Regions from separate parts of the Collimonas rhizosphaerae genome, predicted to be linked through region 2. Evidence: predicted binding sites of a transcription regulator. Region 2 holds the regulator's gene; the other holds the start of a gene.

Region 1 (15,358 bases), on a different contig from region 2:
CATGCACTGCCTGCCGGCGCACCGCGGCGAAGAGGTTTCGGCCGAAGTGATCGACGGCCCGCAATCGGTGGTCTGGGACGAAGCGGAAAACCGTTTGCATGTGCAAAAGGCGCTGCTGGAATATCTGGTGCTCGGAAAAGTCGATTAACGGTACAAACAGTACAACCCCAGTCACAACAACCCACGTAGAAATATCATGTCCAATATCCTGCAATCCGTTCCAGTCAACGAAAAAGTCGGCATCGCCTTTTCAGGCGGCCTCGATACCAGCGCCGCGCTGCACTGGATGCGCCAGAAAGGCGCCATTCCCTACGCCTATACCGCCAACCTGGGCCAGCCCGACGAGCCGGACTACGACGCCATCCCCAAGAAAGCCAAGGCCTACGGCGCTGAACTGGCGCGCCTGGTCGATTGCCGCGAACAGCTGGTGGCCGAAGGCATCGCTGCACTGCAGAGCGGCGCCTTCCACATCTCCACCGCAGGCGTCACCTACTTCAACACCACTCCGCTTGGACGCGCTGTCACCGGCACCATGCTGGTGGCCGCCATGCGCGAAGACAAGGTCGACATCTGGGGCGACGGCAGCACCTTCAAGGGCAACGACATCGAGCGCTTCTACCGCTACGGCCTGCTGGTCAATCCCAACCTGCGGATCTACAAGCCCTGGCTGGATGACCAGTTCATCCAGGAACTGGGCGGCCGCAAGGAAATGTCGGAATTCATGATCGCGTCTGGCTTCGATTACAAGATGTCGGTGGAAAAAGCCTACTCGACCGATTCCAACATGCTCGGCGCCACCCATGAAGCCAAAGACCTCGAGTACCTGAACAGCGGCATGAAGATCGTCGAACCGATCATGGGCGTCGCCTTCTGGCGCGACGACGTCGAAGTCAAGCGCGAGGAAGTCACCGTGCGCTTTGAAGAAGGCCGTCCGGTTGCCCTCAACGGCGTCGCGTTTGCCAGCCAGGTCGAGCTGATGATGGAAGCCAACCGCATCGGCGGACGCCACGGCCTGGGTATGAGCGACCAGATCGAAAACCGCATCATCGAAGCCAAGAGCCGCGGCATCTATGAAGCGCCGGGCCTGGCCCTGCTGTTCATCGCCTACGAGCGTCTGGTCACCGGCATCCACAACGAAGACACCATCGAGCAGTACCGCGAAAGCGGCCGCCGCCTGGGCCGCCTGCTGTACCAAGGCCGCTGGTTCGACTCGCAGGCGATCATGCTGCGCGAGACGGCGCAGCGCTGGGTGGCGCGCGCCATCACCGGCGAGGTCACGATCGAGCTGCGCCGCGGCAACGATTATTCGATCCTCAACACCGAGTCGGCCAACCTGACCTACCATCCGGACCGCCTGACCATGGAAAAGGGCGCGGGCGCCTTCACGCCGCAAGACCGTATCGGCCAGCTGACCATGCGCAACCTCGACATCAGCGATACACGCCAGAAGCTGGCGATCTATCAAAGCACCGGCCTGCTGGCATCCAGCAACGCCGTATCGCTGCCGCTGCTCGACAAAGACGCAGAGTAAATCCACGGCAGCGGCAAATAAGCCGCCAGCACAGGCGTGACACAGAACCGGCTTTGCGCCGGTTCTTTTTTTGTCAAAGATCCTCCAAGGAACACCCCGGCAGGCATGGCCACAGGCAAAATGTCGCTTGGGTCAAATGCAGGCGCAATTGCGCAACGGGTTTATCCTAGGACCAATTACCGCGGTACCGACAATCAACCCAGATAAAAGCATGAACATTCTTTCACTTGATTCATTGGCCGCTTATTGGTCCGGCCCAGAGGTCGGAGCTAACGTCCTCATGTTTCTCAATTTGCTGGGAGCCTTGTTCCTGGGGGCGCTGGTCGGTTACGAACGCGCCTATCATGGCCGCGCCGCCGGCATGCGTACTTACGGCCTGGTATGCATGGCTTCGACCGCCCTGACAGTGTTCGCCGGATATCCGGCGCTCTGGTATGGCGGCCACTCCGGCTTGCCGATCAATCCGGATCCAACCCGGGTAGTACAAGGAATCGTCACCGGCATCGGTTTTCTCGGCGCCGGCGTCATCATGAAAGAAGGCTTGAATATCAGGGGGCTCACTACGGCGGCGTCGATCTGGGCAGCCTCGGCGATCGGCGTCCTGGTGGGCGTCGGTTTTTACATGGCGGCAATATCGCTCACGCTGCTGTCCGCCATCTGCATGGTGTGGATAGCCAAGCTTGAATACTGGCTGCCGTCGCGCGCCGGCGTAGCCATCCTGGTTGAGTTCGAAAAAGGTTTTGTCCCGCACGAAGAAGCGCTGCGCAAGGTGGCTTTGGAGCATGGCTACGAGATTGCCAAGGATTCGTTGTCCATCAGCTCGCACGACAGGCATGCAAAATGGCATTTCATCGCCTTCGCCATCGACAGCAAAAAAGGCTCGTCGGTCTCGGAACTGGCACGCATGATGAATTCTTACGAAGGAGTGGAGAATTTTGATTTGACCCACTGCCGCAACTGAGCTGCGGTTCCAGATCACGGTGAATGTCGTCGCATCGCTGCATCCAGATACAGCGAATATCACGCAAAAGCGGGTTGGCTGCAGTTGACTTCGAGGACATGGGCCTGACGCCGGCGCACGCTTATTTGATCAGCGTCACCGGCACATGAACCAGATGAATCACTTTGTTCATGATCGAACCAAGGATCAGGTTGCCCAAAGCTCCCCGGCCATGGGTGCCCATGACAATGCAGTCGCACTTCTGCTCCTGGACATAGTCAACGATGCTCTTCGCAATCGGACCGATGCGGGTGCTGGCGATGTAAGGGACCTCGGCCTGTTCCAGAATCCGCTTGACGGGATTCAATACTTCATCGGCCGCTGCCGTTTCAATTGCCTTGATTTTTTCGAGAGACAGGTAAGCCTGGATTTTCCCGTCAAGATGTTCTTGCACGTTCAGCAAATGAATCTGTGCGGCTGTGTCCCCCTTGACCATCGAGCTCGCATATTTCACAGCCCTTAAGGCATAGTCCGAGCCGTCAACCGGAATCAATATTTTTTGCATTTTTGCACCTCGTCCACCAAAATCCCGGCGACATGATCACATCCGCAATCGTGGGTATCTTGTTAGGAAGATTAGCAGTTTGGATGTAAAGATTGTGTAAATAGTCGGGTTGATTGTGTAGACGGAACGTAAAATATGATTTGCATCAAAAATCCCGTACACATAAAGCCAGCATCGATCTGTTCAAGCTGCCAGTTCTAATAAGCACCATTAAAACAATGGGTTATAAAAACCAACCATGAGAAAGCATCCTTAAGTCATGAGCACTCAATTCGACAATGTATCCGTACTAAAGCAAGCCAGCGTCTACTTTGACGGCAAATGTGTTTCCCACACGGTGGTTTTCGCCGACGGCAGCAAGAAGACGCTGGGCGTGATCCTGCCGTCGTCGCTGACTTTCAGCACCGGCGCTGCCGAAATCATGGACATCACCAGCGGCAGCTGCCGCGTGCGCCAGAAAGACCAGCAAGCCTGGACCACATACAGCGACGGCCAGAGCTTCGATATCCCGGCCAATTCGAGTTTTGATATCGAGACGCTGGAAACGGTGAACTACGTCTGCCATTACGCCTGATACGCCAGGGCAAAAAAAACCCGCGATGCGGTTGCATTGCGGGTTAAATCCATTACCTTAGGGAGTGTTGGATATGAGGCATAACAGAGTTTAATTCCGTTATGTGACCCAATAATGACACATTAAGATACAAAGCGCTTGCGCCTCATACAAAAATCGGTTCCGGCTCCAGCGCCACCCCAAACTTCCCCATCACATCAGCTTGCACCGCCTGCGCCAGGCGCACCACATCCTGCCCGCTGGCGCCGCCGCGGTTGACCAGCACCAGCGCCTGTTTTTCATAGATGCCGGCTGCGCCGAGGCTTTTCCCCTTCCAGCCGCATTGATCGATCAGCCAGCCTGCAGCCAGCTTGTAACTGCCGTCCGGCTGTTGATAATTCACCAATTGCGGATGCTGCGCCAGCAAGGCCGTACGTTGCGCCGCCGTAACAACAGGATTCTTGAAAAAACTGCCGGCATTGCCGACTACCGCAGGATCCGGCAGCTTGCGGGTGCGGATTGCGATCACCGCATCGCTGATATCGCGTGCGCTCGGCTGCGCCAGTTTGCGTGCGTCCAGCTCTTGCGCCACATCGGCGTAACGCAGGTCGGGCTGCCAGCGCTTGGGCAAGGCGAAGGTAACGTCCGTCACTATGGCCCGGTCGCGCAGACTGTGCTTGAACACGCTGTCGCGATAGGAAAAAGCGCAAGCGTCCCGGTCCAGCGCCAGGATTTCGCCGCTTTCCATATCGATGGCGGTCAAGGCATGGAAGCGCTCTTGCAGCTCGATGCCGTAGGCGCCGATGTTCTGGATCGGCGCGGCGCCGACGCTGCCGGGAATCAGCGACAGGTTCTCCAGTCCGGCCAAACCCTGCGCCAATGTCCACAGCACCAGCTCGTGCCAGTTCTCGCCGGCGGCGGCGCGGACATAGACAGCATCGTCATCCTCGCCGGCAATTTCCCGGCCGCGATTACACATATGCAACACCAGCCCCGGGAAATCCTGGGTCAGCACCAGGTTGCTGCCGCCGCCCAGCACCAGGCGCGGCAAACCCGATGTAACAGCGTCGGACCTGAGCGCCTGCAGGGTTTCCAGTGAAGTAACCGGCAGATAGGCATGCGCCTTGGCGTCGATACCGAAGGTATTGTGCCGGCGCAGCGAAAAATCGAATTGGAGCGGAAGCTGGGAGATAGTCATAGCACCGGGATTATAAAGTAAGTAACCACCGCCAGCGGGCAGCCAGGCGCCCGGAGCCAGGCAGACCGGCAAGAAAATAGCGCGGCCGGACCGACACCTCGGGTTTCTTGTCCGCTAAAATGCGCATAGCTTGACGGCCGCGCCAGCCACCGGTTCCGCGGCCGGCTTTGTTTGAACATATAGAAGGAATATCACCATGCCATCATTTGATACCGTATCGGAAGCCAACCTGGTTGAAGTAAAAAACGCCAACGACCAGGCCAACAAGGAAATCTCGACCCGCTTCGACTTCAAGGGCAGCGACGCCCGCATCGAATTGAAAGAGCGCGACCTGACCGCCTATGCCGACTCGGAATTCCAGCTGAGCCAGGTGCGCGATGTACTGACCGCAAAACTGGTCAAGCGCAATGTCGACACCCGCTTCCTCGACATCGGCAAGATCGAAAAGATCGGCGGCGACAAGGTCAAGCAAGTCATCAAGATCAAGAATGGCATCGAATCCGAAGCGGCCAAGAAGATCGTGCGCATCGTCAAGGACAGCAAGATGAAAGTCCAGGCCAGCATCCAGGGCGACGCCGTACGCATCACCGGCGCCAAGCGCGACGACTTGCAGGCGGCGATGGCGATGCTGCGCAAGGAAGTGGCCGACCTGCCGCTGGAATTCAATAATTTCCGTGATTAAATTCCGTAGTTAAATTGTATCGAGGCAACATATAAGGTTATTATCCTTCTGCTGTTGCCCGCTGATCATGAAATCGGCAATACGGCGCCATCTCAACCTCTTGCCACGAAAGTCGGATACTCATGCGCCCGCTTGCCTTGATCTCCAGCCTGTTTTTGTTTGCCTCCATTACCGCCCAAGCTTCCGATATCGGCGTAGTCGGCCTGTTTCCGGGCAAGGCGGTGCTGGTCATCGACGGCTCCGCGCCGAAGACCTTCTCGGTCGGCAGCAAGGTCACCGACGACGTCAAGCTGGTGGAAGCCAACGGTTCGACCGCAACGCTGGAGGTCAAAGGCAAACGCCAGGTGATCGGCATCGGCGAATATGTCAGCCGCAGCGCGCCGGGCGCTACTTCCAGCGTCACCTTGAAAGTCAATCCGCAGGGGCACTTCGTGGCGCAGGCCCAGATCAACGGCGCGACGATGACCATGCTGGTCGATACCGGCGCCACCATGATCGCCCTGCCCGCTTCGGATGCAATGCGGCTTGGCGTCGACTACAAGAAGGGTCGCATGACCATGGTCAACACCGCCAACGGCGCGGCCCCGGCATACATGGTCAAGCTGAACACCGTGAAGATCGGCGATATTGAAATGAACCAGGTCGATGCCCTGGTGCAGGAAGCCGGGCTGCCGTTCGCGCTGCTCGGCATGTCGTTCCTGAACCGCACCGAGATGCGGCGCGAAGGCGAGATGATGGTGCTGACCAAGCGCTTCTGACAGCGCCCGGTCTTGCAGACGGGCAGGCGGATAACCCATCCGCCCTGCTCCGCTTACTTGTTCAAGCCGGATTGCTGTTCAGCAAACGGCGTTGTTTTACCGCCGCCGCCAAACCTTCCAGCACCGCCACGCTTTCTTCCCAATTGATGCAGCCGTCGGTCACCGACTGCCCATACACCAGTTCCTTGCCCGGCACCAGGTCCTGGCGGCCGGCGATCAGGTGCGACTCCACCATGACGCCGACGATGCGGTCGTCGCCCGCAGCAACCTGGCTGCCGATGTCGGCGCATACCGGGATCTGGTTTTCCGGCTTCTTCGAGCTGTTGGCGTGCGAAGCGTCGATCATCAGGCGCGATGCCAGGCCGCTGTTGGCGATATCCTTGCAAGCCGCCTCGACGCTGGCCGCGTCGTAGTTCGGCGCCTTGCCGCCGCGCAGGATGATATGGCAGTCTTCATTGCCGTTGGTCGACACGATCGCCGAATGTCCGCCCTTGGTCACCGACAGGAAATGATGCGGCTGCGAAGCGGCCTTGATGGCGTCCACTGCTATCTTGATGTTGCCGTCGGTGCCGTTCTTGAAACCGACCGGGCATGACAAGCCGGAAGCCAGTTCGCGGTGCACCTGCGATTCGGTGGTACGGGCGCCGATCGCACCCCAGCTGATCAGGTCGGCAATGTACTGCGGGCTGATCACGTCCAGGAATTCCGTGCCGGCCGGCAGGCCCAGTTCATTGATGTTCAGCAGCAGCTCGCGCGCCATGCGCAAGCCGTCGTTGATGCGGAAGCTGTTGTCCATGTACGGATCGTTGATCAGGCCCTTCCAGCCCACCGTAGTGCGCGGCTTCTCGAAATACACGCGCATGACGATTTCCAGCTCGCCCTTGAAGCGCTCGCGCTCGCCGACCAGGCGGCCGGCATATTCCATCGCCGCCTTGGTATCGTGGATCGAGCACGGGCCGATCACCACCATCAGGCGGTCATCCTGGCCATGCAAGATACGATGCAAGGCAATGCGCGAATTGGCGGCCGTCTCGGCCACCTTTTCGGAACAGCCGAATTCGCGGATCAAATGGGATGGCGGAACTAATTCTTTCATTTCTCGTATGCGCAGATCGTCGGTGCGTAGCATGTTTTTCTCCTGGCTCAAAAGTGACTGGGTATAAAAAAACCGCCATCGCTGGCGGTTTTTTAGAAATTTCGGTTTGCTCTTTACTTACGAACGCTTACCGCTTTTCACCGCCGTGGGGCTGGAATAGCTAAAGTAAAAAAAGAAATAAGCGCGTGCGAAAGACATGTTTTTCAGTAAAGGATTATTAAAATCAAGGCCAATAGTGCAGGATTTCCAGAAATTTGGCAAGGCCAGGATTACCACACCCTGCGGCAGCGCAAAACTGCAGCCGGCTGGGCTTCGCCGATCAATGCATGGCAACCGCATGCCCCGCGCCAACGATGGGCGCAATCCCATCCCGCCGATCCAGCCGTCCCGCCAGCGAAGTCAGGCCCAACGCGCCCAGCACCACGATAGCGCCGATCCAGGGAGTCGCCATCAAGCCGAGATGACTGACGATCAGGCCGCCGCCCCAGGCGCCCAGCGCAATGCCGACATTGAATGCTGCAATGTTCAGGCCGGAAGCCACATCCACCGCACGCGGCGCATGGCGTTCCGCCTGCTGCACTACATACACCTGCAAGCCCGGCACGTTGCCGAAGGCAAAAGCGCCCCAGGCCAGCACGGTCAGCACAGCCAGCCAAGGATTGGCCGCGGTAAAAGTCAGCACGAACAGGACCAGCGCCAGTAAGGTAAACACCATCTGCAATGCGCGTATCGGCCCCTTCCTGTCAGCCAGCTTGCCGCCCCAGATATTGCCGAATGCCACTGAAACGCCGTACACCAGCATGACCAGGCTCACCGTAGAAGCCGAGAAGCCGGAGACTTCCTGCAGGATCGGCGCCAGGTAAGTAAAAGCGATAAAAGAACCGCCGTAACCCAGGGCCGTGATCGCATATACCAGCAACAGCCGCGGTTTCTTCAAGACGGCAGCCTGGGTCAGCAACGATGCCGGCTTGCTGCTGGCGATATTGTCAGGCACGAGGATCCAGCTGCCGACAAACGCAATCACTCCCAGCAGCGACACTGCCAGGAAAGTCGACTGCCAGCCGAAAGTCTGGCCGATGAACGTACCGAGCGGCACGCCGGTGACCAAGGCCACCGTCAGCCCGGTAAACATGAGGGCAATGGCGCTGGCTGCCTTTTCTTTCGGCACCAGGCTGGTGGCAATGGTCGATCCGATCGAGAAGAACACGCCGTGCGCCAGCCCCGTCAGCACACGCGCCGCCATCAGCGCTTCATACCCCGGCGCCATCCATGCCACCAGGTTGCCGACAGTGAACAAGGCCATCAGGCCCAGCAGCAGATGCTTGCGCGGCACGCGGCCGGTCAAGGCTGTCAGCACCGGCGCGCCTACCGCGACACCCAATGCATAAAGGCTGACCAGCAAGCCGGCCGACGGAACGGAAACGCCAAGGCTGGCGGCAATAGTCGGAATCAGGCCAACGATAACGAATTCTGTCGTCCCGATGGCAAAAGCGCTGAGCGTCAGCGCCCAAAGTGCGAGTGGCATGATGTTTTTCCTGTTTGAAGTTTGACGCCATGCAGTTTGACGGCCGGCGCAACAAAGAAAAACCACCCCGCTCACAATACATATGTGACTGAAAATCAAATATATGCGAAATTTGATGTAAATTCCGCACAAAACTCCCCGAGCACCAAGGCATGCAGCCCGCATCCAAACAAATAGGGTCAGAGTCGAATTATTCAAAACTCCCCGAGCACCAGGGCATGCAGTCCGAATAAATAGGGTCAGAGTCGAATTGTTGACCGGTCAACAATTCGACTCTGACCCTATTTAACATTACTGAATTCGACCGCAAGAGCCGGAGTGCGACGGTTCGGTTGCCTGCCTAGACTGGGAACCATCAACCACTTTGGAGTAAATCATGGACACATTGCACGGCACTGCCTCGACAGGGCTCTATTTGAGGCAACCCGATACTGTCGTGGAAGAGCAGATCCGCTACGCCGTCGGCGACGGTCCACTGGGGAAATTCCTGGCGGCCCAGAGCTCGCACGGTATCTGCGCCATCATGTTCGGCGATAACGAACAAGTCCTGGCCAGCGAACTGGCGCGCAGCTTCCCCAGGGCAAAGCTCGCCCTGAGCTACTACGCGCTGCGAGGATTGATCACGGAAATCAATACCGCGATAGCCTGGCCGGAATACCGGCTGAGCCAGCCGCTGGACATCGGCGGCACCGGTTTCCAGCAGCAAGTGTGGCAGGCGCTGCTGGAAATTCCCCCGGGCGCCACCGCCAGCTACCAGGACATCGCCAATCGCCTCGGCAAGCCCGATGCCGTGCGTGCGGTGGCTGGCGCTTGCGGCGCTAACCTGCTGGCGCTGGCCATCCCCTGCCACAGGGTCATCAGGCAAGACGGCGACATCTCGGGCTATCGCTGGGGCGTGCAACGCAAGCAGGCGCTGCTGCGGCGCGAGGCGCGGGCATGAACGCCGTCGCGCGCCGCGCCGTGCCGGACGGCGGCGCCATCGCCGACCGGCTCAACCGCATCGATTGGGAAAACGTCTACCAGGACCTGGACAACTACGGCAGCGCCCTGCTGCCGCGCCTGTTGACGCCAGAAGAATGCGCGGCGCTCATCGCGCTCTATCCGCGCGACGATATCTTCCGCAGCCGGGTGCTGATGGAACGCCACGGCTTCGGACGCGGCGAGTACAAATATTTCAGCTATCCCTTGCCCGACCTGGTCGGCGCCATGCGCACCGGCCTCTATCCATTGCTGGCGCCGCTCGCCAACCGCTGGCACGAAACCATGGATATCGGCGTCCGCTTCCCGCAACGGCATGCCGATTTCATCGCTCGTTGCCACGCGGCGGGACAACTGCGTCCGACGCCGCTCATGCTGCAATACGGCGCCGGCGACTACAACTGCCTGCATCAAGACCTGTACGGCGAACACGTGTTTCCCCTGCAGGCGGCGATCCTGCTATCCGAACCTGGCCGCGATTTCAGCGGCGGCGAATTCGTGATGACCGAGCAAAGGCCGCGCATGCAATCGCGTCCCGAAGTCATTCCCCTGGTCCAGGGCGACGCTGTCGTGTTTGCCGTCCACAATCGCCCGGTCCAGGGCCAGCGCGGCGCATATAGGGTAAATTTACGGCATGGCGTCAGCCGCATCCGCTCCGGGTCGCGGCACACGCTGGGCGTGATTTTCCATGACGCCTTATGAAGAGCATCACATGACTTTAGATTTGTTCGACACCGAGGAATTGTCCGATAACCGCCAGCAGCAACTGGCGCAAGATGCGGTCGTATTGCGCGCTTTCGCCACGCCATACGTAGCGCAATTGCTGCCGCAGCTGGAAGCAATCCAGCAAGCATCGCCGTTCCGCCACCTGGTGACGCCGGGCGGCTTCCGCATGTCGGTAGCCATGACGTGCTGCGGCGCTCTCGGCTGGACCAGCGACCGCCGCGGCTATCGCTACAGCGCTATCGATCCCGACAGCGGCCGCCGCTGGCCTGCCATGCCCGACGTTTTCTTGCAGCTGGCGCAAGCCGCCGCAGCGCAGGCCGGATTCGACGGCTTCCTGCCGGACGCCTGCCTGATCAACCGCTACCAGCCGGGAACCAGGCTGTCGCTGCATCAGGACAAGGATGAACAGGACTACGACGCCCCCATCGTTTCTGTCTCGCTGGGCATCCCCGCGATGTTCCTGTTCGGCGGCCATGAGCGCAGCGACAAGGCAGCCCGCGTGCCGCTGTTCCATGGCGATGTCGTGGTCTGGGGCGGCGTCGACCGGCTGCGCTACCACGGCGTGCTGCCGCTGAAGGAAGCCGAGCATCCTCTGCTCGGCGGACAAAGGATCAACCTCACTTTTCGCAAGGCTGCCTAAATGCCTGGTTCAACCATGATCGCCGCGGACACATCCGGGAACGCCTACTCTGAAGCCGAGCAATTCCTCTCGGCGCTGGATTCCGACTGGGAGCGCCACATCGCCCATGTCGGCCCGTGCCGCCACGCCGCCAAACCGGCGCGCGATCCCTATCAAGCCCTGGTGCGGGCGATTGCCTACCAGCAGCTGCATGCGCGCGCCGGCGACGCCATCCTTGGCCGCATGCTGGCGCTATATGCCGGCACGCCTTTTCCAAGCGCACGGCAATTGCTGGATACGCCGGTCGATGTCTTGCGCGGCTGCGGCTTCTCGGCCGGCAAGATCGCCACTATCCACGGCATTGCCCAGGCTGCGCTGGATGGCGTCGTGCCTCTGCGCGCCGACGCTGCGGCCATGAGCGACGCCGCCCTCATCGAACGGCTGACGAGCCTGCGCGGCGTCGGCCGCTGGACAGTCGAGATGTTCCTGATCTATACGCTGGAGCGCATGGATATCCTGCCGGCCGACGACTTCGGCGTGCGCGAAGGCTATCGCCGCCTGAAGAACCTGCCGCAGGCGCCGACCAGGAAACAGATCGGCGACATCGGCCTGGCCTGGAGTCCATACCGCACCGTGGCCGCCTGGTATTTGTGGCGTTTTCCGAAAAATCCGCCGGCTAATGATATGGTCTGAATTCGACAGCAAGACTCGGAGTGCCGCGCCCCCGACGCCTTGCTAAAGTACAGCTACGATATCCAACCGGAAACCGATATGCGACCGCTGACACAATACCAACACACCGCCAGGCAGGCTGCCGAACGCGATCCGCGCTGGGCAGCGGTGCTGGCGCGCGATCCGGCTGCAGACATGCAATTTGTGTATGCCGTCAAGACCACCGGCGTGTATTGCCGCCCGAGCAGCCCGACACGCCTGCCGCGCCCCGAAAACGTCGAGTTTTTCGATACGCCGGAAGCAGCCGAAGCAGCCGGCTACCGGCCCAGCAAACGCGGCGCCGACCAGACCTCGGTGGCGGCCCATCACGCCGAACTGGTAGCAGCCGCCTGCCGCCGCATCGAGCGCGCGGAGGAACTGCCGAGCCTGGAAATGCTGGCCGCCGACGCCGGCCTCAGCCTGTTCCATTTCCATCGCGTGTTCAAGGCCGTCACCGGCTTGACGCCCAAGGCTTACGCCAACGCTCACCGGGCAAAAAAAGTGCGCGACCATCTCAGCCACAGCCATTCCGTCACCGAGGCGATCTACGACGCCGGCTTCAATTCCAACAGCCGTTTTTATGAAGCTTCCGGCAAAGTGCTGGGCATGACGCCGACCGACTACCGTGCCGGCGGCGCCAACACCGATATCCGTTTTGCGATCGGCGAATGTTCACTGGGGGCGATCCTGGTGGCGCAAAGCGAACGCGGCGTCTGCGCCATCTTCCTGGGCGACGATCCCAACGCGCTGGCGCATGACTTGCAGGATAAATTCCCGCGCGCGCACCTGATCGGCGCCGACCATGACTTCGAGCAGCTGGTGGCGCAAGTGGTGGGTTTCATCGAAGCGCCTGCCATCGGCCTGGACCTGCCGCTGGACGTGCGCGGCACCGCTTTCCAGCAACGCGTGTGGCAGGCGCTGCGCGACATCCCGGCCGGCAGCACCACCAGCTACGCCGAGATCGCCGCCCGCATCGGCTCGCCCAAGGCGGTACGCGCCGTCGCGCAAGCTTGCGCCGCCAACAGCCTGGCAGTGGCGATTCCCTGCCATCGCGTGATCCGCAGCGACGGCAGCGCCTCCGGCTATCGCTGGGGAGTGGAACGCAAGCATGCGCTGCTGGAGCGTGAACAAAACCCAGCGTGATGCAGGCCCGCAAACCTGCTATCAGACCGGACGCAGCTGCTCGGCCAGCGAGCGCGTTTTGTCGCTGACGACGTCGCCGGTATGCAGCGTCGTTTTACGTTCGATCAGCATCAGGTGGCACTCTTCCTCCGCCACGGGGTTATGCCGCACACCCTTGGGCACGACAAACATCTCCCCTTCGCCCAGTTCAACCGTGCGGTCTTCCATTTCGATGCGCAGGCGGCCTTTCAGGACCAGGAACAGTTCGTCTTCCTGATCGTGGCTGTGCCAGGCCAGGGAGCCTTTTACCTTGGCGACCTTGACGTAAGAATCGTCAACCTCGGCGACTACGCGCGGCGACCAGTGTTCTGTCAATGATGCGGCTATTTGCTGCGGCGAGCTGACGTCTGACATGATTTTTCCAGTTGATGAAGGTTGAGCACCGCCCGTCCGTTACGGGCCTTTCAGTTTGTTCGCCAGGTAGCTCCGCACCTGCTGTTCCTGCTCCGCCGACATGTCGCCCAGGACGCCATGCCGATGCGGCGGAATGTGCGCGGTCAAATCTTGGCCGGAGTCGAACACATAATGGTTGAAGATGCTGGCCCAGGCCTGACGATAAGCCGGGGCGCGTTTTTTCAGGTTGACCAGCGCCAGCATCAGGCTGTCGGAGCCGGAATGGATGGAGTCGGCAGTGCCGACCGCGCCACCCCACCAGTAGTTGACCAGGATATTGCATGCCTGCAGCGATTCGACATGATGCCACCACAGCGGCGGTATGTAGAGCGCATCGCCCGGCTCCAGCTCGGCCGCCTGGGCTGCCTTCAGGGCCTCCCTGAACTTGGGATACTTCTCGAAGTCCGGCTCGTTCAGCGCCACCATGCTGATCGGCGCGCCGGTGGGTGCGAAATCCAGGGGTCCGATGTAAAGATTGCCGATCTGCTCCGGCGGGAACAAGGTAAACCGGCGCCTGCCGCTGACCACGCAGGCGATATTATGGGCATCGTCGAAATGCGCGGGCGTGGTGACGGCGTTGCCTATCCATATCCTGGGGATGACCTCGGGGCCAAGCACCGACAATGAATTATCGTCCAGGAAACCCGGCAGGCAATTGGCGATCAGTGCGCTCTGCGCCGCAACCGCGGGCGGGTTGGCAAACTGCCGGTAACGCAGCAATTGCTCGACGATGGCGGAGACCGGAAGTCGGTTGCGCAGGTAGTTGAAACCGTTCATGGCTTCATCGTAGAAGATGCGGCCCTTGGCTTGCGGCGGCGTCATGATGGCGTCGACGTCGCTGCCGCTATCCAGCTTCGTCAGGTAGCCGCAAATCGCTTCGGTAGAGGTTTTGGCCAGCTGCACCGCCGGCCAGTGTTTGACATAGCCGCGCAGGACCACCGGCTGGTATTGGGTGGCGATCTCTTCCTTGAAGATGCGGTCGTCAACATCGTGTCGTTCCGCAATCGCTTGCAAGCTCTGGCTCATTCAGCTTCCCGGTTAAAGACGGCGATCAATTTGCCTGAGGAGGATAACCCGATTTGAGCTGGCGAGCCAGAATGCAAAGCAGCTTTACAATACCCAAATAGGGTATTAACATTCCATTTATGGGTATCAATTCAATCGGATTGGCAGATGCGCTTTTTTCCAAGGTACAGCAGCGAGTGCTGGGGCTGCTGTTCGTCAATGCAGAGCGCAGCTTTTATACAAACGAGATTGTGCGATTTGTCGATTCAGGAATCGGCGTCGTGCAACGCGAACTGGAAAAGCTGACCGCATCAGGATTGGTGACAACCAAAAGAATCGGCAACCAGAAACATTACCAGGCGAATCGCGAGGCGCCGATTTTCGAGGAACTGCGCGGCATCATGCTCAAGACAGTCGGCCTGGCGGACATTTTACGCGCCGCGCTATTGCCTCTATCCGATAAAATTCGCACAGCTTTTATTTATGGCTCTATTGCCAAAGGCAGCGACACGGCAAAAAGCGACATCGATATATTCATCGTCAGCGACCATGTAGCTTACGCAGATTTGTACACCTTGCTAAGCGACAGCGAAGCGAAGCTTGCGAGGCCGGTGAATCCCTCGATTTATTCAATGCAGGAACTGGAACGTAAGCTAATGGAGAAAAATGCTTTCGTGCTGCGCCTATTGGAGCAGCCGAAAATTTTTCTGCTAGGCTCTGCGGATGTCCTCCCAGAATCTTGAAAACCTGTTCAAGACCGGCAATCTGAAATCGGAACCGGCGAACCAGGGCGAATTCAACGGGTTGCTGCGCTCGGCGAAAGCCCGGCTGGCCGATTCCGCCAACACCAGCCTTGCCGTCGAGAGTCGTTTCGACCTGGCGTATAACGCGTCGCA
Region 2 (15,358 bases):
GTCACGTTCATCGGCATTGTCTGGTGGAGCTACGTTCGGCGGCGTCCCGACGATTTCGACGAGGCGGCGCTATTGCCTTTCGCCGACGACCAGGAGCAATTCGCCAAGGTGAAGGCGGAACTCGATGCCAGGGAGCGTCGCCATGGCTGATTTTACCGATGGATTCTGGAGTCCCTATATCACCATATTGACGATACTGAGCATCTTCGGCTGCGGCGTGCTGCTGTGGATGCAGGGCAGCCGCAGGGTCACGCTTGAAGCGGGGCAGGATCCCGCCGACAATACCACCGGCCATGTCTGGGACGACGACCTGGGGGAATTGAACAATCCCTTGCCGCGCTGGTGGATGTGGCTGTTCTACGTGACCATCGTCTTTTCCCTGGCTTACCTGGTGCTGTATCCCGGCCTCGGCAGCTTCGCCGGCCAGCTTGGCTGGAAATCCAGCGGCGCCTATCAGGACGAGTTGAAGAAAGCCGATGCCGACTACGGTCCCATGTTCAGCAAATACCTGCATCAGGACTTGAAAACCGTCGCCGCCGATCCGCAGGCCCATGCGATCGGTGAACGCCTGTTCCTGACTTACTGTGCGCAATGCCACGGCTCCGATGCACGCGGCAATAAAGGCTTTCCCAACCTGACCGACCAGGATTGGCTGCATGGCGGCGCGCCGGAAACCATCAAGGCCACCATCATGGAGGGGCGCCGTGGCGTGATGCCGCCCATGGGCGAAGCATTGGGGGGCGACAAAGATGTCGAGAACGTCGCACATTATGTGCTGAGCCTGTCCGGCTCGACCCACGATCCGATCAAGGCGATTTTCGGCAAGCCGAAGTTTGCCGCCTGCATGGGCTGCCATGGACCCGGCGGCATCGGCAACCAGGCCATCGGCGCGCCTAACCTGAGCGACAAGATCTGGCTGTACGGCGGCAGCGCCGACACCATCATGGAAACCATCCGCAAGGGACGCGACAACACCATGCCGTCGTTCAAGGACTTCCTCGGCGAACCGAAGGTGCATGTACTCGCCGCTTATGTGTGGAGCTTGTCGAACCATCCCGGTAGCGTAGCCGCACTTGATCGCCCGGCTGCTGCCTCGCAATGACCATACACCCGGTAGCCAGCCATGAGCACGCGTGATTCTTCTCCCAAGACTGCCGTTGTCAGGATGTACCAGGCGCGGCAGCAGATATATCCGCGCGATGTGGGCGGGCGTTACGCCACGCTGCGCTGGTTATGCGTATGGCTGACGCAGCTGGTTTTTTATGGCATGCCGTGGCTAAGGTGGAATGGCCGCCAGGCAGTGCTGTTCGACCTGGCCGCGCGCAAATTCTATTTGTTCGGCGTTGTGCTGTGGCCGCAGGATTTTATCTATCTTGCGGTGCTGCTGATTGTCTGCGCGTTCTCGCTGTTCCTGTTTACAGCCATCGCCGGCCGCGTCTGGTGCGGCTACGCTTGCCCGCAAACGGTATACACCAAGATATTCCTGTGGATAGAAAGCCGGATAGAAGGACCGCGCAGCGCGCGCATGCGGCTCGACCGGCAGGGGTGGTCGCCCGACAAGCTGTTGCGCAAAAGCGGCAAGCACCTGGCCTGGGTCGCCGTGGCGTTGTGGACCGGCTTTACATTCGTCGGCTATTTCACGCCTGTCCGCGATCTTGCGCGTGAAGCAAGCGTGCTCAGCCTGGGATCGTGGGAATGGTTCTGGGTCATGTTCTATGGCTTCGCAACCTATGGCAATGCGGGCTGGATGCGAGAACAGGTGTGCAAATACATGTGTCCTTATGCACGCTTCCAGAGCGCCATGTTCGATCGCGATTCCTTGATCGTTACCTACGATGCGGCGCGCGGCGAGCCGCGCACCAGCCGCTACCGGAAAACACCGGAACCGGCGTCTTCGCCCTGCATCGATTGCAGCATGTGCGTGCAGGTTTGTCCGACCGGGATCGACATCCGGGCCGGCCTGCAATACATGTGCATCGGTTGCGCAGCCTGTGTCGATGCCTGCAATATGGTGATGGACCGGATCGGTGCGCAGCGTGGATTGATCCGTTATTCAACGGAACATGCGATGGCGGAGAATTTACCGGCGGCTGCCATCCTGCGCCGGGTTTTTCGCCCGCGCGTGCTGATTTACAGCTCGGCGCTGCTGGTGATCGCGGCAATTTTCCTTGGCTCGCTGATACTCAGGGTTCCGCTCAAGATAGATGTGATTCGGGACCGTGGCTCCATGGGTCGGGAAGTCGAAGAAGGCATGGTTGAGAATGTCTATCGGCTGCAGGCGATCAATACCGACGAATTGCCGCATCGTTACAAGATCAGCGTGACTGGCATCGATGGCATCGCGCTTTCCGGCGATAGCGAGGTGACGCTCGCCGCCACTGAGACGCGCCTGGTTCCTGTGCGGGTAAGAGTGCCGCACGGGCAGGGCAGGCCCGGCTCCAACAGCATTTCTTTCAGGCTGCAGGGGCTCGATGGCGCGAGGTCGCAGGTGAATGAAAAGGCCGTGTTTTACATACCTGGATGAAACGGCCAGGAACCCGCATGGATTACACAAGACGAACGGGATAACGATGAAAAACCAAGCACATTTGATGACCAGGCTATCTACTGTCTCCGCACCGTGGTACGCCCAGCGCTGGCCGTGGCTGCTGATGCTGGGTCCGCTGGTGGTGGTGGCGGCGGCCAGTTATACCAGCTGGCTGGCATTTTCCCGGCAAGATGCGCTGGTGGAAGATGACTACTACAAGGAGGGCAATGCGATCAACCAGGATCTGCGGCGCGATGAGGAAGCAATACGGCGCGGCATCGCCGGGAACCTGCGCTATGACGCGAAAAGCGGCGTAATGAGCGGGGTCTTGCGCCATGCCGGCGGCCAGGCCGCAGCCTCGGACATGGCGCCTGAAGCGATGCCTGGCTTGCAGTTGCGCCTTATTCATTCGACCTTGCCCGGTAAAGATATCACCCTGTTTGTGCGGCCGGATGTCAACGGTAATTTCTCGGTGCGTTTGCCGCAACTGGAAAAGGCGCGCTGGCGGATCCTGATTGAAGACGCGCATCGCGATTGGCGCTTGCATGCCAACTGGTCCTGGCCGCAACAGGCTAGCGTCGACCTGGATCCGGTTGCAATGAAACCGGCGGACGATTGACGATGTAGCGCTATCGCTGACGTGGTTGACGTAGATAAAACACGGCGGCGACTGTTCCAGTCTGCGGACGGGGAAATTCGAGCGCGTTTTTGATCCAGCGCAAGTTGTTTCCAGAGATCTGCGTCAATATTCACAAAACAACATGATTGCCCTCTTGGTTTTGGCGAGGGCTAAAGCGCCATGAAAAATCCGACACCGGTTTGGCAACAAAAAGTCTTGATGCCAGCCGCGCTGCTGTTGTCGATTCCTGCTTTTTACCTGATCTTGGCAGGAATGGGGCCGCTTTACCGCAGCCTCGGCAGCGGGCTTTATGTGGTCGTCGCGGCATTGGTTGGCGCCGACCTGCTGCGACGGGACAAGATGAAGGGCCTGCGCGGAGGTGCGGTGCTGCTGGACGGAGTGATTTTTGTCGGCGCAGTCCTCAGCGTTTGGCCAGGCAATCCTCCCTGGCCCATGCTTGAATGGGTCTTGCGGATGGGCTATTGCGCCATCGTCTTCTTCCGCTTGCTGATGTTGTCGGGAAAGTATGTCGTGTCGTGCCGCCTGCTGCACGTAGTTGCATTCGCCGTCGCCGTGCTTGCCGTGGCAGGCGCCGGGTTCCTGTGGCTGGAGCCGCGGGTCCATACCTACGCCGACGGTGTCTGGCTGGCTTTCATTACCGGGGCAACAGTCGGGTATGGCGACCTGGTTCCCTCGACACCGGCGTCCAGGATTTTTGCTGCTTTCATTGTATTGCTGGGTTACGCCTTATTTTCAGTGGTCACAGCCAACATATCCGCCATGCTGGTGGGTGAGGACGAACAGCGCCTGGAGCGCGAACTCCATGCCGATATGCGCATGCTGCGCAAGGAGATTTCGTTATTGCACAAAGAGTTGAAGTCTCCGCGTGCTGAAAGCCGCGGCAACGATCCAGAGAACGCCGGCAAGAAATTGAAACACGTTTGAACCGGCAGAAAGAAAACCACAATGAAAATCCAATATTTGAAGGCCTTTGCCCCTGATCCGCGCAATACGATCCTGTTTGCCGGCTACCAGATCGGGCAGCCGTACCTGACCATCCATGCCGAGTCGCCGAGGGAGCTGGCCTATGCGCGTGCGTATGCCGAGGCCCAGGAAAACTTGATTTCGTTACAGGAGGTTTGATGAGACCCGTACTTTTCTCGATGCCAGGCAACGACGGCTTTGCCTCGCAGCTGCGCAGTATGTTAACTGCCGAAATTGGCGACATGCAGATGCATCATTTTCCGGACAAAGAGTCCTGTCCGCGCTTCATGACCGCCGTCGATAGGCGCCATGTGGTGCTGGCATGTGCGCTGGACCGGCCTGACGGCAAGATCATGGAACTGTATCTGGCCGCCAGCGTTGCCCGCGAACTGGGCGCCCGCAGCGTCGGCCTGGTCATCCCCTACCTGCCTTACATGCGGCAAGATGCGCGCTTCATGGAGCAGGAGGGCGTGACCGCCGGTCATTTCGCGCGCCTGATCTCCAGTTGCTGCGACTGGCTGGTGACGGTCGATCCGCATCTGCACCGGTATCGCGACCTGGCCGAAATCTATACGGTTCCAAGCCGCGTTGTGCATGCGGCACCTGAGCTGGCAAAGTGGATTGTCGCCAACGTGGCGCTGCCGGTGATCATCGGCCCGGACGCGGAAAGCGAACAATGGGTAGCCGCGGTGGCAGCCGCGGCGGGGTGCCCGCATACGGTATTGCACAAGAAGCGGCGCGGCGACAGCGAGGTCGAAGTATCCATTCCCGATGTGGCGGAGTGGAGCGGCCGCACGCCGGTCCTGGTCGACGATATCGTCTCCACTGCGCGCACCATGGTTGCGGCGGTCAAGCAGGTCAAGGCCGCAGGCATGGCGCCGCCGGTATGCATCGCCGTCCATCCCCTGTTTGCGGGAGACGGCTATATCGCATTGCAGGTAGCCGGCGTCGAGCGTATCGTCAGCTGCAATACGATCGCCCATTCGAGCAACCGGATTGACATGGCAAAGCCGGTTGCGGCTGCCGTCGCGGATTTGCTGGGTGAACGCGGCTAGCCCGGGAGGATACGCGTGAGCGCAAGAAACCTGCAGTATTTTTTCGAGCCGCAGTCGATTGCCGTTATCGGCGCTTCTGAAAAGCCGAAGAGCATAGGGACATGCGTGTTGCGGCATATAGTGCGGGGAGGTTTCAAGGGGCAAATCTTTCCGGTCAATCCCAAGTATGACCTGCTGGACGGCATCAAGACCTTTCGCAAACTGGATCAATTGCCGGCAGCGCCTGAGCTGGCCGTCATCTGTACTCCGGCGGCCACGGTGCCCAGGATCATCGGCCAGCTGGGCACCCTGGGCAGCAAGGCGGTTATCGTGATGGGCGAGGCGGCCGTCAGCGACGGCGGCTTGCTGCAAGCCGCCTTGCAGGCGGCGCGTCCGTATTTGCTGCGCATGATCGGCCCAGGTTCAGCCGGCATCATGGCGCCGGCAGTCGCGCTTAACGCCAGCCTGGTTGCCGGCGGAGCGCTGCCAGGACGGATAGCATTGCTGGCAGAATCCGGCGCGCTGGCTTGCGGCATGGCCGACTGGGCAAGTTCGCAGGGTATTGGCTTCTCCAAGGTGGTTGCGCTGGGCGGCAGCGCCGATGTCGACGTCGGCGACATGCTCGATTTCCTGGCCGGCGATGCCGGCACGCAGGCGATATTGCTGTGCGTCGAGCATATCCCGCATGCACGCAAGTTCATGTCGGCCGCCCGCGCCGCCGCCCGCAACAGGCCGGTCTTGGTGCTCAGGAGCGGCCTGTACGGCGCCGTCCCGGATGCGATCTTCGACGCCGCGGTGCGCCGGGCTGGCATGCTGCGCGTCTTTTCTACCGAAGACCTGTTCAGCGCGGTCGAAACCCTGTCGCGGATCCGTCCGCTCGACGGCCGCCGGCTGCTGGTGATTGGCAATGGTCGAGGACCGGGTTTGATGGCTTGCGACGCCCTGGTGCGCAGCGGCGGCAAGCCAGCGATGTTATCGGGCGAGACGGTGGGGAAACTTAAGCTGCTCCTGCCGGCAGCGGGAAGCAACGCTGTTCCTGTCGCGCTGCCGGCCAATGCGTCTGCGCTGCTGTACGGACAGGTGATGGAAGCCGTATCGGCCGAGCGCGGCGCGGACGCCTTGCTTGTCATCCATGCGCCGAGCGCACTGGAGTCCTGCACGGAGATCGCCAATGCCATCGCTTCCGTACGAACGAAAAGTGAACGCAACATTCTTTCTTGCTGGCTGGGCGGCGCTTCGCTGGATCCGGCCCGGCAGATTTGCGCGGCGGCCGGCATTCCCGCCTATGCGACGCCGGATTCAGCGGTATGCGGCTTCATGCAAATGGTGGATTTCCGGCGCAACCAGAATCTGCTGATGCAGGTGCCGCCGTCGGCATCGGCCGGTTTCATCGTGGACCGGGTGGCCGCGAACGGGATTGTCGAGGTTGCCTTGCGTGACAGCCGGCAGCATTTGTCGGCGGCCGACACCGGCACGCTGCTAGCCGCTTACGGCATCGCGGTAAAGGAGGCGCCTCAGGCGAGCGACGCTCTGCCTGAGGCCACCGCACTGACAATCGGCCTTGCCATCGATCCTGTATTCGGCCCGGCTGTCGTCCTCAGGCAGAGCGGGAAAGATGGCCGGACGGAGACAAGCGCAGGCTTGCCGCCCCTGAACCTGGTGCTGGCGCGTGACATGGCCGCGCATGGCGGCGTGGCGGGATTGGCTGACGACGGGCTGCAACAATCCGCCCCCGGTGCGGACCAGATTTGCCAGGTCCTGCTCAAGGTCTCGCGCTTGCTGACCGATATTCCCGAACTGGCCGAGCTTGAAATCGGCTTTCCGTCGCCAGGCGGCCAAGAAATGGCCGGCATGTACGCGCATGCCAGGGTGCAGCCGAGCGAGGCCGGCAGCGGCCTGCAGCGGCTGGCGATCTGCCCCTATCCGGATGACCTGGAAGAAATCGTTTGCTGGCAGGGCGCGCCGCTGCTGCTGCGGCCGATCCGGCCGGAAGACGGCGAGGCGCATGTGGCGTTCTTCAACGCCCTTGATCCGGAGGATGTGCGTTACCGCATGTTCGTCGGCATGCGCGCCTTGCAGCCGTCGCAGCTGGCGCGTTTCACGCAGATCGACTACGACCGTGAAATGGCGTTCATTGCGACCAGGCCAAGCGGCGACGGTAGCGCCGAGACGCTCGGCGTAGCCAGGGTGGTGGCGGATCCGGACAATATCCAGGCGGAGTTTTCAGTGATCGTGCGTTCTGACCTGAAAGCACTGGGGCTTGGCCAGGTGCTGATGACAAAATTGATTGCGTATTGCCGCAGCCATGGCACCCGCGAGATGATCGGCGAAGCGCTGCCGCACAATGTCCGCATCCTGCATCTGGTAAAGAAGCTTGGCTTCGAGGTGAAACCGCTGGAGCGCAGCAACACCATGTGGCTGCGCCTGGATCTTCGGCCCGGGTTGCAGCGCTGATAGCGCGAGCTCAGGTTTTAGCGGTCGCCGGGCCGGCCGGCTTGCCGGTTTTTTTTGCCATCAGCGCCGCTTCGCCGCCAAGCGCGATCTCTTTTAATTTCGTGAGGTCCAGGATCTGGATTTCCCGTTTGTCGACGGCGATCCAGCCTTTAACCCTGAAACTGGAAAGGAGCCGGCTGATGCTTTCGATAGTCAGGCCAAGGTAATTGCCGATGTCCTCCCGCGACATGCGGAACTGGAAATTGGTGGAGGAGTAGCCGCGCGCCAGGTAGCGTGAGGACAGGTTGACCAGGAAAGCGGCAAAGCGCTGTTCGGCGCGCATGTTGCCAAGCAGGAGCATGACATTCTGGTCGCGCGTGATTTCCTGGCTCATGATGCGGTGGAAATGATGCAGTAGGGTCGGGATATGGCTGAACAGTTCTTCCAGCCGCGTAAATGGAATCTCGCAGACCTCGCTGTCTTCCAGCGCGACGGCGTCGCAGTGGTGATGGTCGGAGCTGATGGCATCCATGCCGAGCAATTCGCCGGCCATCTGGAAGCCGGTAATCTGTTCTTCGCCATTATTGCTTATGTGGCAAGTCTTGAAGTGGCCGAAACGGATGGCGTAAAGGTTCTTGAACGGGTCCCCCATCCGGTACAAATGCTGGTCGCGCTGGATCCGCTGTCCGCGTCCGATGATCTGGTCGAGGCGATCCATGTCGGCATTGCCCAGCCCCATCGGCAGGCACAGCTGGTGCAGGCTGCAGCCCGCGCAGCTTGCCTTCAGCACGGGGATATTGAGGAGCGGCGAGGCCACTCTGGAAAACGGCGTATTCATGGTTGGTGGGGATATTCCGCATTCATCATTGATTGGCTATCGGTTTCGCACATACATATCTGCCGCTGCGGCGTTCGCAAAGCCATGGAGCGCATTGTATCGAAATCTTGCTGATGAATGTACACCGTATGTGAAGGATATACAAATCAGCGCCAGCCGCAATGGAATGAATTAATTGCCGCTTTCCTGATTTTTCCGTGGCTGGACCTGTCAATAGTGACAGCTGTCCATTTTTTTTGATGTGCATCAAATCCCTGCTTCCTGCCGCATCTATGATGGTTTCAGGACGCGCAATCAAGCGCCGCGCGCGGGTTCCGCATCGATAGTCGGTGGAGACTACCTTGGACCGGCGCGGTCCTGAGCGTGGGTTACGGAACATCATGTCAAACCGATAATGGAGGAACGAGATGAAAAGCGATCGACAGTTAAGGCAGGACGTCATGGATGAGCTGGAATGGGACCCGTCTATCAATGACACGGAGATTGGCGTCGAAGTCAAGGATGGCGTGGTGACTTTGGGCGGGCATCTGGGCAGCTATGCCGAGAAATATGCCGCCGAACACGCGGCGCTGCGGGTTGCGGGCGTCAAGGGCGTCGCCGTTGAACTTGATGTCCGGCTGTCCGGGACAAGCGAGCGGACAGATGCTGAAATCGTGTGCGCCTCCGAGTTTGCATTGGAATGGAACGTCCTGGTGCCGCCGGGCAGGGTGCATGTCATGGTGGAAGACGGATGGGTGACGCTGAGCGGCGAACTGGAGCGGGATTACCAGCGCGTGGCTGCAGGAAAGGCGATCCGCAACCTGATGGGAGTGACTGGCGTCAGCAATCAGATCACGGTCAAACCTGCCGTACTGCCGAGCGACGTCAAGGTCAAGATCGAAGCCGCTTTGCAACGGCGCGCTCACATAGAAACGCAACGCCTTACCGTCGTCGTCAACGGCGACCAGGTGACGCTTGCCGGGCCGGTACGTTCATGGTCGGAGCGTTACGCTGCATTACAGGCAGCCGCGGCGGCGTCGGGCGTGACGCGGGTAATCGATAAGATGGTGATTGCCGAGGTTGGCGCGTGGGGCGGATGACGGCATCCGACTCCTGAAGCAAAGCGCTCTGCCATACCGGTGGCAGAGCGCATATCCCCTAATGCACCATCATAACCGGGACCGTCATCGACTCCAGAACCGTCTGGGTCACGCCTCCTAGCATGATTTCGCGGAAGCGCTTATGGCCGTATCCGCCCATCACGATCAGGTCGGCGCCGAAATCCGCAGCATGTGACAGCAATGCATTGCCGGTATCGATATCTTTCGGCATGGCCTGTTCCGAGACCTCGACCTTGATGCCGTGGCGCGCCAGGTAAAGGGCGATGTCGGCCCCCGGCTGCTCGCCATGGGCGCCGGATGGATTGCCCCTGCCAAGCACCACAACCTGCACCAGATCGGCCTGCTGCAGCAGCGGGATCGATGCGCTGACGGCGCGCGTCGCTTCCACGCTCGCATCCCACGCCACCAGCACCCTTTTCCCGCATGCAGGAAAGTGGCCGGCATAGGGCACGATCAGCACTGGCCGGCCGCAATTCAACAGCACATATTCGGGGAAATCGGCGCGCAGCACAGCGGAATAGTCGGCGGGGTTGACCTGGCCGATCACCACCAGGTCGCTGTAGCGTGCCTGCAGGCACAGGCCGGCGCCTGCATCGTCTTCGACCAGGCGTTTTTCGAATGATTTGACGTCCATCTTCCAGGCTGCGGATTCAAATTCCGCCAGCCGGCTTGCCGCTTGTTCGCGCAATTCGCTCATTGCCGGCTCGAGCAGCGCCAGGTTGCTTTCGCCGATGACTCCAGGCATGAGAAACTGCGGCGCAACGCCGGTCGCCGCGGCGCCGATCAGATGCGCGCCGTGTTTTTGGGCAAGCAATGCGGCAATCCTGATCTGCTCCTGGCCGCGCCGCGATTCGTCCACGTGCACGAGAATAGTCTTGTAGTCCATGTGAGGCCTCTCTGGTCGATCAAAGCAGGAAATCCGCCTTGAGAAAATATTGACGCGCAAACGCCAGCAATTGCGGGTCGCCGGGATGGTCCACGGTTTCCACGCCAACGATTTTTTCCGCCAGTTGGTGCTTGTGCCTTAGCAAATGCTTGATAAAGGCCATCTTTTCCAGGCCGGGTCCTACGATCAGGATCTGAAGGGCTTGCGGCAGTGCATTGGCAATGGCGTCAAAGTAGGGCGCCTGTTTTACCGCATCCGGTATCCTGGAATGCATTTCGGAGGCGTATGGATTCGCATGCCTGGAATGCATCCTGATGGTTTCGTGCGCGGCCGCACCCGGGCTGAACGCGATGATATGGGCTTCTGCATGGTCGAGCCATACGACGATGTGATTGAATGACATGGGGCGTCCTTGCAAAAAAATGCATCAGGCGCCAGGCTCGGGACCTTGGCGCTGGCTGTTTTCCATCTCGGCCTGGCAGTGCCGGCAACGCTCTGCCGTGGGATGTATTTGCAGCCGTTGTGGCGCAATCGTTGCGCCGCACGCGGTGCAGACACCGTAGGTATGCGACTTGATGCGCCGTAGCGCGGCCTGTATCTTTTCCGCTTCCGCGGGCTTGTGCAGCAACAAGGCGATTTCGGCATCGGTCAGCAATTCTGCGGCAATGGCATCGTCCTTGCCGCTGTGCTTGAAATGCGCCTGGTCGGCCGAATGCTGATGCAAACGGATGGCATCCAGTATGTATTTCCGGCGCCGTTGCAGCTGGCTTTCGACTTGCCCTGTCAGACGAGAAGAGATCATTTCTGCCTCAGCGGAAAAATGAAGAATCGGTTACGAGCTTAATTCGGTGAGAGAAGGAGATATTGATGTAAATCAAAATCCGCATCGTTTCCTGGTTCAGGGCTGCAATACATGCATGCGGATGGCCGGGCGGCGAAACCACGCCGGCGTTATGGCCGCCTGAGGTCAGCAAAAATGTCACTTCGGCATCGGTCAGCCGGTGTATCTTGAATACCGATCGCCATGCTCGCCGCGGCAATCGCCAGCAAGGTGCCGCCCAGGCAATGGCCGACGCCATTGACTTGCGCCGAGCCGGTGATGCCTGTAACCGCATCGACCGCTGCCATCACTCCCAGCTTGCGGCATTCCTCCATCATCGGATTGCCTGGACGCTGCGCCTGACCATGCGCTTGCCAGGTGTTCTGTTCCGGCGGACTGTTTTTTTCGATTCATGGTGCGTTTCCTGATACGGATGATACCCAGCATAACCACGGCCAGGCGGAAGAATTTGATCCAGATCAATTCAGGCGGAACGGGTTGCTACTAGAGTGGCTTACATAGGTCGGGAAAAACGGATCGGGGAATAAAATGAAGAGCGCCGAGGGCACATATTTGGAGAACATTGCAACGCTGGCGGATCTGTTTGACTGGCGGGTCAGGCAGACGCCCGAAAACGAAGCATATCGTCACTTCAATCCCGAGACGGGACATTGGCGCTCCCATAGCTGGGGGCAGATCGGCGAACGCGTCAGGACTTGGCGCAGCGCGCTGGCCGCCTTGTGTTTCCCGGTTGGCGCACGGATTGCGGTATTGCTTCCCAACGGCATCGACGCGGTCTGCATCGACCAGGCCAGCCTGGCGCTGGGACTGGTTCCCGTGCCTATGCATGCGCTCGACAATCCGGCCAGCATCGCGTACATCGTCAAGGATTGCGACGCCGCCATGCTGGTGGTGTCCACCCGTGCGCAATGGGAAGCTATCGCCGCGGTCGGCGAAACAATGCCGCTATTAAAGCTGGTGCTGGTGACGGAAGACGGCAATTTCGCCGGCCATCACTCGCCGCTGCATTCCCAGGGACTGGTGATCGCCTTGCCGGCCTGGCTGGCAGGCGGCAGCTTGCCCAGCAATGCAAGCCGACCGGCGGTGACGGGCGAAGCGCTGGCGGCGATCGTCTATACCTCGGGAACCACGGGCAGGCCAAAGGGAGTCATGTTGACGCACGATAATGTCCTGTCGAATATCCGGGCGATGATGGCCAGGGTAACGGTGAGCGCATCGGATGTGTTCCTGTCGTTCTTGCCGCTGTCGCATACCTTTGAACGTACTGTCGGTTACTACCTGCCGGTTGCCGCCGGCAGCTGTGTCGCTTACGTCAGGTCCATTGCCCAGATTCCGCAAGACCTGAAAATCGTCCGGCCGACGGTACTGGTCTCGGTGCCGCGCATCTACGAACGGTCACACGTCAAATTGCTGGAGACGCTGGCCGGTTCCAGCCGCATGGCGCAAGGATTGTTCGCATTGGCGCAAACAGTCGGCTGGCGGCGGTTTTGCCGCAGCCAGCACCTGCCGAGCGCCGGCGGGTCGCCGCGCTGGCTGGATGCGCTGTTGTTTCCAGTCTTGCGGCGGCTGGTGGCGCGCAAGGTGTTGGCCCAGTTCGGCGGCCGCCTGCGTATCGCCGTGTGCGGCGGCGCGCCCTTGCCGCAAGCGGTGGCGGAATGTTTTCTTGGACTGGGCTTGCCCTTGGTGCAGGGTTACGGCATGACCGAGACCTCGCCGGTGGTTGCCTGCAATACGCCAACCGACAACTGGCCTGCCACTGTCGGCAGGCCGCTGGCAGGCGTCGCGGTGCGTATCGGCGATAACCAGGAGTTGCAGGTGCGCGGCGGCAGCGTCATGGCCGGTTACTGGAAACGCCCCGAAGAAAGCGCAAAGGCAATGACTGCGGATGGCTGGCTGCGTACCGGAGACCAGGCGGCGATGGAGGGCGGGCGCATCCGCATCATCGGCAGGATCAAGGAGATCATCGTTACCTCCACCGGCGAGAAAGTTTCACCGGCAGACCTGGAGCTGGCGATCACGGCTGACCCATTGTTTGAACAGGCTTTCGTGCTGGGCGACAACCGGCCGTTCATCGCGGCTTTTGTTGTCCTGAACCAGGCCGGATTGGCAGCGCTGTCGCACCAGCTGCAGCTGGATGCAAGCGCAAGCGCTACCGTCGACTCGCCGCTGCTGCGGGATGCCGTCCTGCGTAGAGTGCAGCAGGTCAGCATGCGGTTTCCAGCCTACGCGGTGCCGCGCGTGGTTCGCATTGCGGCGCAGCCATGGTCGCTGCAAAACGGCTTGATGACGCCGACATTGAAACTCAAGCGCAATGCATTGCTGGCGCATTTTCATGCCGACATCGATAATATCTACGCGCCGCGCACGCCGATCCAGGCATTGGACGATGTGGTGGACACCATCGTCAGCTAGGAACGGAGGATCGCCAGTGCGTGCCGGGCTGCGATCCATTCTTCATTGGTGGGCTCCACAGCCACCGCGACCTGGCTGTCGGCAGAAGAGATCAATGGCGAGTTGCATTGATTGGCATCCTGGTCAAGGCGTACGCCGAGGAACGCCAGGTCTCGGCAAACGCGGCTGCGGACCTCCGCGCTGTGTTCGCCGATGCCGGCGGTAAATGCCAGCAGGTCGAGACCGCCCAGCACGGCCGCCAGTGCGCCGATCTCTCGGACGATGCGTCGCACGTACAAGTCCAGTGCGGCGCGCACCTGGTCGCCGATGGCATCCTGCCGCCGCTCTTGGGCAAACAATGCAGGGGGATCCGGTGATACGCCCGAGACGCCGAGCAAGCCGGATTCGTGATAAAGCAGGTGGGCTACCTGTTCCAGGCTCAACTTCTCGATTTCCATCAGATAGAGCACGGCTCCCGGATCGAGCGCGCCGCAGCGCGTGCCCATCATCAATCCGTCCAGCGCTGAAAATCCCATGGTGGTGCCGACGCTGCGCAATGCTTTCATCGCACACAGGCTGGCGCCGCTGCCCAGGTGGGCGGCAATTACGCGGCCGTGGGATGCGGCGCCAAACCGTTCTTCCAGCACCACCGACATATATTCATAGGACAGGCCATGAAAACCGTAGCGGCGCAAGCCGCGCTCCCACAGCGTATAGGGCAGCGGCAGCATCTGCTCGACCTGGGGCAGGGTGTGGTGGAATGCGGTGTCGAAACAGGCCACCTGCAGCAGGCCGGGCTGGCTGGCCAGCAATACCTCGATGGCTTCCAGTGCAAACGGCTGATGCAAGGGCGCCAGCGGAATGTAGTTTTTCAAGTCCGCCAGCACTTCCGCATCGATCCTGGTCGGCGCGGAATATTTGCTGCCGCCATGGACTACGCGGTGCGCCACCGCGCATAAGCGGCGCGCGCCCAGGTGAACGGCCACCCGCTCGCGTATATGCATCAGGGCGCTGTGGTAGGGCTGCGCCGCATCCAGCGCCAACGGCGCGGATGCGGCGCCGGATTCGACATGGCTTGGCTTGGCGCCGCCTATGCCTTCGACTTTGCCTTTCCATTCGGCCTGCCGCGGCAGCGCGGCGGGCGCGGCGTCGAACAGGGCAAATTTGATGCTGGACGAACCGCAATTGAGCACCAGGATGAATCCGGCGCTGTTGGGCGGCAGGGTTGCGGCCGTGTTCATTGCGGATGGCTGCGGTAATGGTGGGCCAGCATCAAGGCGATGGCGCAAGACGCGATGCGGGTTTCACGCGAATCGGCGCGGCTGGTCAGGATGACCGGCACCTTGGCGCCAAGCACGATGCCGGCGCTGGCGGCGTCGCCCAGGTACTCCAGCTGCTTGGCCAGCATGTTGCCGCTTTCCAGGTCCGGCACCACCAGGATGTCGGCGCGGCCGGCGACTTCCGAGACAATGCCCTTGATGCCGGCGGCGGCGACGGAGACGGCGTTATCGAAAGCCAGGGGGCCGTCCAGCAGGGCGCCGGAAATCTGGCCGCGTTCTGCCATCTTGCACAGTATTGCCGCATCCAGCGTCGCCGGCATGCGCGGATTGACTGTTTCCACCGCCGCCAGGATCGCTACCCGCGGACAAGCGACGCCGATCACATGCGCCAGGTCGATGGCGTTGCGCACGATATCTGCCTTGTC

The links. Region 2 encodes FNR, which switches genes on or off when oxygen is low (the NO sensors DNR and NnrR bind a similar motif). Its sites were predicted from a motif close to TTGATNNNNATCAA; they were not measured.
Region 1: a site for FNR is predicted at 3,172-3,185, ahead of V8G57_RS22495 (universal stress protein). Genes of this name have one in related genera too.

Annotation. Positions count from the first base shown of each region.
Region 1 covers NZ_JBANDC010000021.1:17,671-33,028, forward strand. Annotated here, with positions in the region: gene argF (ornithine carbamoyltransferase) at 1-148, shown strand, start outside; gene argG (argininosuccinate synthase) at 197-1,531, shown strand; gene V8G57_RS22490 (MgtC/SapB family protein) at 1,812-2,492, shown strand; gene V8G57_RS22495 (universal stress protein) at 2,614-3,036, opposite strand; gene ppnP (pyrimidine/purine nucleoside phosphorylase) at 3,296-3,610, shown strand; gene murB (UDP-N-acetylmuramate dehydrogenase) at 3,756-4,787, opposite strand; gene V8G57_RS22510 (YajQ family cyclic di-GMP-binding protein) at 4,984-5,469, shown strand; gene V8G57_RS22515 (retropepsin-like aspartic protease family protein) at 5,592-6,227, shown strand; gene aroG (3-deoxy-7-phosphoheptulonate synthase AroG) at 6,289-7,356, opposite strand; gene V8G57_RS22525 (MFS transporter) at 7,643-8,848, opposite strand; gene V8G57_RS22530 (methylated-DNA--[protein]-cysteine S-methyltransferase) at 9,225-9,788, shown strand; gene V8G57_RS22535 (2OG-Fe(II) oxygenase) at 9,785-10,528, shown strand; gene alkB (DNA oxidative demethylase AlkB) at 10,539-11,192, shown strand; gene V8G57_RS22545 (DNA-3-methyladenine glycosylase family protein) at 11,193-11,864, shown strand; gene ada (bifunctional DNA-binding transcriptional regulator/O6-methylguanine-DNA methyltransferase Ada) at 11,943-13,025, shown strand; gene V8G57_RS22555 (cupin domain-containing protein) at 13,047-13,418, opposite strand; gene V8G57_RS22560 (cupin-like domain-containing protein) at 13,458-14,483, opposite strand; gene V8G57_RS22565 (nucleotidyltransferase domain-containing protein) at 14,603-15,205, shown strand; gene V8G57_RS22570 (hypothetical protein) at 15,186-15,358, shown strand, end outside.
Region 2 covers NZ_JBANDC010000019.1:75,004-90,361, forward strand. Annotated here, with positions in the region: gene V8G57_RS21775 (cbb3-type cytochrome oxidase subunit 3) at 1-150, shown strand, start outside; gene ccoP (cytochrome-c oxidase, cbb3-type subunit III) at 143-1,102, shown strand; gene ccoG (cytochrome c oxidase accessory protein CcoG) at 1,124-2,524, shown strand; gene V8G57_RS21790 (FixH family protein) at 2,592-3,146, shown strand; gene V8G57_RS21795 (potassium channel family protein) at 3,327-4,091, shown strand; gene V8G57_RS21800 (hypothetical protein) at 4,113-4,289, shown strand; gene V8G57_RS21805 (ribose-phosphate pyrophosphokinase) at 4,289-5,185, shown strand; gene V8G57_RS21810 (bifunctional acetate--CoA ligase family protein/GNAT family N-acetyltransferase) at 5,201-7,618, shown strand; gene fnr (fumarate/nitrate reduction transcriptional regulator Fnr) at 7,629-8,435, opposite strand; gene V8G57_RS21820 (BON domain-containing protein) at 8,843-9,514, shown strand; gene V8G57_RS21825 (universal stress protein) at 9,573-10,421, opposite strand; gene V8G57_RS21830 (translational machinery protein) at 10,441-10,824, opposite strand; gene V8G57_RS21835 (TraR/DksA family transcriptional regulator) at 10,849-11,223, opposite strand; gene V8G57_RS21840 (hypothetical protein) at 11,373-11,579, opposite strand; gene V8G57_RS21845 (AMP-dependent synthetase/ligase) at 11,791-13,674, shown strand; gene V8G57_RS21850 (acetate/propionate family kinase) at 13,671-14,894, opposite strand; gene V8G57_RS21855 (bifunctional enoyl-CoA hydratase/phosphate acetyltransferase) at 14,891-15,358, opposite strand, start outside.